Caldimonas thermodepolymerans: one gene and its partner. The main gene of each other region encodes a partner of the protein of the gene in region 2 in a complex. Links are inferred from orthologs where the notes say so. Each region holds a gene or a part of one and is shown on either strand. Other genes may lie near its edges.

Region 1 (3,129 bases), 2.4 Mb from region 2 along the record:
GTCCTGGAGGGCGGGGATGCCCTTGTCCTCGTAGACACCGCTGGAGGCGCGGTCGCTGATCGAGACCACGCCGATGCGCACGGGGTCGAAGTCACTCATCCTGAGGCTCCTGAAGCAATGGCTTGATGAACTGGAACAGCTCGCGGTAGGCGCGCCCGTTGCGCTGCTCGGGCGAGGCGGCGGCGTCCTTGCGCGCCGCGCGCACCAGGCTGCGCAGCTGCTGCACGTCGCAGCCCGGGTGCTCGGCGATCCAGCGCGTCACCGCGTCGTCGCTGGCGATCAGCTCGGCCCGCCAGTGCTCGGCCTGGTGCAGCACCAGCGTGTCCATCGCATGGCCCAGGCGCATCTCGGCGATGGCCTCGCGGATCGGCTCCGGGTCGACGCGGCGCATCAGCTTGCCGATGTACTGCATCTGGCGGCGGCGCCCCTCGTGCGAGCGGGTGCGATGGTACTCGCGCAGCGCGTCGCGCAGGCTCTCGGGCAGCTCCAGCCGTTCGAGGCGCTCGTCGGGCATCTCGGCGAGGGCCTCGCCGAGCGCCTGCAGCTCGTGCATTTCCTTCTTGCGCTGGGTCTTGCTCGGCCGCGCGTCGCGGCCGTCGTCGTCGAAATCGTCGGTGAGGTCGGATGACATGGGAGGCAACGGGTCGCCGTCTGGCGTACAGGTCCCCTGGGCGACTTCGGCGGGCGCGGCGCGGCCGGGGAGCGCAGCCGTCGGGCTGGTGCGGGCCGACAGGCCGCGACATTGTTGCACAGCGCCACCGCGGCACCGCCCGGCCATGCCCCTGCATGCGGCGGCGCCGTGGCACGCTGCGGCGCCTTGCCATCGGGCAGGCCAGTATCATAGGTCCGCACTCCGGACCCACCAGATCGACACCCGTACATGCCCCACACTTCCAGTTCCACGCCCGCACAGGGATTCGCCTACACGCAGGACCAGTTCCGCGAACTCGTCGAGGAGGCGCTGGCGTGCGCCCGCCGGCTCGGCGCCAGCGATGCCGCCGTGGAGGTTTCCGAAGGGGCGGGGCTGTCGGTCTCGGTGCGCAAGGGCGACATCGAGAACGTCGAGCGCAACCGCGACAAGTCGCTCGGCGTGACGGTCTACATCGGCCAGCGGCGTGGCAACGCCAGCACCTCGGACTTCTCGCGCGCGGCGCTGGAGCAGACGGTGCAGGCCGCCTACGACATCGCGCGCTTCACCGCCGAGGACCCGGCCGCCGGCCTGCCCGACGAGCAGGACCTGGCGCTGGGCGAGGCCGCCACGCGCGACCTGGACCTGTTCCACCCCTGGGCCATCGAGGCCGCCGAAGCCGCCGAGCTGGCGATGCGCTGCGAGGCTGCGGCGCTGCAGACCGATGCGCGCATCACCAACTCCGAGGGTGCCGCGGTGTCGGCCCAGCAGTCGCACTTCTTCGCCGGCAACACGCGCGGCTTCCGCGGCGGCTATGCCAGCTCGCGCCATTCGCTGTCGGTGGCGCCGATCGCCGGGCGCGGCGACGACATGCAGCGCGACGCCTGGTACACCTCGATGCGCGACCCGCGCGACCTGGCCTCGCCCGAGGCGGTCGGCCGCTATGCCGCCGAGCGGGCGCTGTCGCGGCTGAAGTCGCGCAAGATCCCCACCTGCACCTGCCCGGTGCTGTTCGAGGCGCCGCTGGCCGCGGGCCTGCTCGGCAGCTTCGTGCAGGCCACCAGCGGCGGCGCGCTGTACCGCAAGGCCACCTTCCTGGCCGACAGCCTGGGCCAGCAGGTGTTCCCCGAGCATGTCGACATCCACGAGGACCCGCACCTGCCCAAGGGCAAGGGCAGCGCGCCGTTCGACGACGAAGGCGTGGTCACGCGCGCGCGCGACGTGGTGCGCGCCGGCCGGGTCGAGGGCTATTTCCTGTCCAGCTACTCGGCGCGCAAGCTGGGCATGCGCACCACCGGCCATGCGGGCGGCTCGCAGAACCTGTTCCTGACCAGCCGCCTGACCCGGCCCGAGGACGACCTGCCGGCCATGCTGCGCAAGCTGGGCCGGGGCCTGCTGGTGATCGAGCTGATGGGGCAGGGCGTCAACTACGTGACCGGCGACTATTCGCGCGGCGCGGCGGGGTTCTGGGTCGAGGACGGCCAGATCGCCTACCCGGTGCACGAGATCACCATCGCCGGCAACCTGCGCGAGATGTTCCGCCAGATCGTCGCGATCGGCGCGGACGCCTACACGCTCGGCTCCAAGACCACCGGCTCGGTGCTGGTCGAGCAGATGAAGGTGGCCGGCAGCTGAGCCTTTTCCCGTTCCCGCGACCGCCTGTGCGTACATCGAACCCGCAGGGGTGGCATGCGGACAATCCACAAGACCACGCCGAGCCGGCGCCGGGGAGAATCGGTGACTCTCCCGCGTCCTTGCAAGCGCGGCGAAGCCCTGAACACATTGGAGACCACAGTGATGGAACGTCGATCTTTTCTACGCAACACGGGCCTGGCCGGCGTGCTTGCCGCCGGGGCGGCTCCGGCGGTCGTGCACGCGCAGGCCAACGTGCGCTGGCGCCTGGCGTCCAGCTTCCCCAAGTCGCTCGACTCGCTGTACGGCGGGGCCGAGACGCTGGCGAAGAAGGTCGCCGACATGACCGGTGGCAAGTTCCAGATCTCGGTCCATGCCGCGGGCGAGCTGGTGCCGGCGCTGGGCATCGTCGACGCGCTGCAGAACAACACCATCGAGGCCGGCCACACGGTGGCCTACTACTACTTCGGCAAGGATGACGCCTGGGCGCTGGGCGCGGGCATCCCGTTCGGCCTGAACTCGCGCCAGATGACGGCGTGGATGTACGACGGCAACGGCCTGAAGCTGATGCGCGAGTTCTACTCGAACTACAACATCATCAACTTCCCGGGCGGCAACACGGGCGCCCAGATGGCCGGCTGGTTCCGCAAGGAAATCAAGTCCGTCAACGACCTCAAGGGCCTGAAGTTCCGCATCGGCGGCTTCGCCGGCCGCGTGATGGAACGCCTGGGCGTCGTGCCGCAGAACCTGCCGGCCGGCGAGGTCTACCAGGCGCTGGAGAAGGGCACGATCGACGCGGCCGAGTTCGTCGGCCCGTACGACGACCTGCGCCTGGGCCTGTACAAGGTGGCGCCGAACTACTACTACCC
Region 2 (3,126 bases):
TGAAGTGGTTGTCGGGGAGCGTTCCTGGATCGAGGCTGCGCGGGCCGGAGGCGAAAAAAAAACCGCCGGGGGTCGCCCGGCGGTCACTCGGATTCGGTTCGCTCGTGTTCGGTTACGCGCTGCCCTCTCCTCCGCCGGTGCGGTGCGAGAACCAAAAGTAAAAGAAGAAGAAATAGACAGCGCGAAGCATGGTCCGTACTGTAGCACGCGCCGACCGACCGGCGTCAAGCCGCAGGCGGACCTGCGTCACACGATCAGGTCCGGGTCGCCCGGATGGCGATGCCCTTCGCGGGCCTCCTCGGGACGCAGGCCGCGCGTGATTGCCGACCACCAGCTCGGCTTGCGCCCGGGCGGATGCAGCGCCGGGTCGGGCTGGCGCAGCACCTCCAGCTCGCCGAGCATGCGCGTGGCCACGTCGATGAAGTCGCGCCGGAACTCCTGGTCGTCGCCGTTGCGTTCGGTGGCTTCGATCCACACGTCGAGCAGCCACTGCACCTCGGTGAACGTGACCGCATAGTGGCGCAGCGGCTCGGGGATCACGCCGCCGCCGAGCAGCGCGGCGCGCTCGGCCTCCAGCCGCTCGCGCATGTCATGCTGCAGCTTCACGCGCACGGGACCCGTGGCCGTGCGCACCTGGCGCACGAACTTCATCAGGTCGTTGTTGACGCGCTCGGCCCGCTCCAGCATCGCCGGATCGGGCTGGGGGCGAGGCGCGGGAGACGGCGTGTGCTCGGACATGGCGAAGGCCCCGGGGTCCACACCCCGGAACGCACCAGCGTAGCCGCTCGGACACGCCGCGGCAAGGCGCATGGCGCCGGAACGGCCTCAGGCGTGAGAAAGCTCTCGCAGGGCCCCTGTCAGAGTTTTCAAGCGGTGCCGCCGACGGTCAGCCCGTCGATGCGCAGCGTGGGCTGGCCGACGCCCACCGGCACGCTCTGCCCTTCCTTGCCGCAGGTGCCCACGCCGGTGTCCAGCTCCAGGTCGTTGCCGATCATCGTCACGCGGGTCAGCGCATCCGGGCCGTTGCCGATGATGGTCGCGCCCTTGACCGGGTACTGGATCTTCCCGTTCTCGACCCAGTAGGCCTCGCTGGCCGAGAACACGAACTTGCCGCTGGTGATGTCGACCTGGCCGCCGCCGAAGTTGGTCGCGTACAGGCCCTTCCTGATGGACGCGACGATCTCCTCTCGGGTCTTGTCGCCGGCCAGCATGTAGGTGTTGGTCATGCGCGGCATCGGCACGTGGGCGTAGCTTTCGCGGCGGCCGTTGCCGGTGGGCTTGACCTTCATCAGGCGCGCGTTCATCGCGTCCTGGATGTAGCCGCGCAGGATGCCGTCCTCGATCAGCACGTTGCGCTGGGTCGGGTTGCCCTCGTCGTCGATGTTGAGCGAGCCGCGCCGGTCCGGCAGCGTGCCGTCGTCCAGCACCGTCACGCCCTTGGCCGCGACGCGCTGGCCGATGCGGCCCGAGAAGGCGCTCGAGCCCTTGCGGTTGAAGTCGCCCTCCAGCCCGTGGCCGACCGCCTCGTGCAGCAGCACGCCGGGCCAGCCCGGGCCCAGCACCACGGTCATCTCGCCAGCCGGGGCCGGGCGGCTTTCCAGGTTGGTCAGCGCGGCGTCGACCGCGTCGTCCACGTAGCGCCGGATCACCTCGTCCTGGAAGTAGCCGAGGCCGAAGCGCCCGCCACCGCCGCCGGAGCCCACCTCGCGGCGCCCGTTCTGCTCGGCGATCACGGTCACCGACAGGCGCACCAGCGGCCGCACGTCGGCCGCGATGGTGCCGTCCGCCCGCGCGACCAGCACCACGTCGTACTCGCCCATCAGGCCGGCCATCACCTGCACGATGCGCGGGTCGCGTGCCCGCGCCATGCGCTCGACCTTCTCGAGCAAGGCGACCTTCTGCGCGCTGTCGAGCGTGGCGATCGGGTCCATCGGCGCGTACAGCACGCGGCTGCCGGCCACCTGGGAGGCGCCGCCCACCTTCACGCGGCGGCTCTGTCCGGCCGCGGCGATGGTGCGCACGGTGCGCGCCGCATCCAGCAGCGCCGCCTCGGAGATGTCGTCGGAATAGGCAAAGGCGGTCTTCTCGCCCGCCACCGCGCGCACGCCGACGCCCTGGTCGATGCCGAAGCTGCCGGACTTCACGATCCCTTCTTCCAGGCTCCAGCCTTCGCTGCGGGTGTACTGGAAGTACAGGTCGGCATCGTCGACGCGGTGCTCGCCGATCACCTTCAGGGCCCGGGCGAGTTGCGTCTCGTCCAGCCCGAACGGTTCGAGCAGCAGCGACCTGGCGATGGCCAGGCGTTCGAGGGTGGGTTCGCGCGAGATCATGCGATCGATTGTAGGCGGCCCCCCAACCCCGTGCGACCGGCAGGGCCGCCCGCGCCGCCGCTCAGCCGGCCTCGCGCGCCAGCGCGCGCAGGTAGGCGATGCCGTCGGCCGCGCGCGGGCCGTACCAGCTGAGCAGCTCGGCGTCGACCAGCCGCACCCGGCCCCGCCCACCGGCGGCCTGCAGCCACCGCCGCACCTCCTCGACGTGGGACGGCCCGAAGCGGTACGGCTCGCTGCCCAGGAGCACCTCGTCCACCTCGCGCAGCCACGGCGCCTGCACGTCGAACACGGGATAGCGTGCCGCACCCTGCGGGCCGCCCTCGACGTCCGGCAGCGTCTGCCAGCCCACCAGCGCGAGCATGCGCGAGATGTAGGTGTCGCGCGCCACCGTCATCCACGGCTCGCGCCAGATGCAATAGAGCACGCGCTTCGGCGGCCAGGGCTGCGCCGCGGTGCGCTCGAGCTCGTCCTGCAGCCGTTGCGCCAGGGCGGCGGCGCGCTCGCGCACGCCAGGCACCGCGCCGAAGGCCTCGACCATCTGCGCATGGAGCACCAGGTTGTCCTGCGGCGCGCACGGGTGCGTGACGATCACCTGCGGCACGAACTCGCGCAGCGCCTGCACCGTGGGCCATTCGTTCTCGTCCACGTTGACGACCACGTGGGTCGGGGCCAGCTCGCGCAGGCGCGCGAGGTTCACGTCCTTGGTGCCGCCGACCTTGGGCACGTCCTGCAGGGCCTCGCGCGGGCGCACGCAGAAGCCGGTGCGGGCCACCAGCCAGGGGGCCAGCCCCAGCGC

What was found.
Region 1: the proteins of tldD (region 2) and pmbA are in contact, whole or in part, in a solved structure (PDB 5NJ9), measured with the Escherichia coli proteins. The link is inferred for Caldimonas thermodepolymerans from one-to-one orthologs.

Annotation. Positions count from the first base shown.
Region 1 is NZ_CP064338.1:1,458,175-1,461,303, forward strand. Bases 257-3,071 are described here. They hold pmbA (metalloprotease PmbA), read left to right. Parts: upstream 257-880; coding sequence 881-2,263; downstream 2,264-3,071. Other genes in these bases: yjgA (ribosome biogenesis factor YjgA), read right to left, coding at 257-631; IS481_RS07000 (TRAP transporter substrate-binding protein), read left to right, coding at 2,426-3,071. In the rest of the region: mog (molybdopterin adenylyltransferase), read right to left, coding at 1-99; more of yjgA, read right to left, coding at 92-256; more of IS481_RS07000, read left to right, coding at 3,072-3,129.
Region 2 is NZ_CP064338.1:3,838,763-3,841,888, forward strand. Bases 99-2,910 are described here. They hold tldD (metalloprotease TldD), read right to left. Parts: upstream 2,331-2,910; coding sequence 867-2,330; downstream 99-866. Other genes in these bases: IS481_RS18140 (hypothetical protein), read right to left, coding at 247-738; IS481_RS18150 (helical backbone metal receptor), read right to left, coding at 2,392-2,910. Outside these bases: more of IS481_RS18150, read right to left, coding at 2,911-3,126. UniProt on the Escherichia coli protein: Metalloprotease involved in CcdA degradation. Suppresses the inhibitory activity of the carbon storage regulator (CsrA).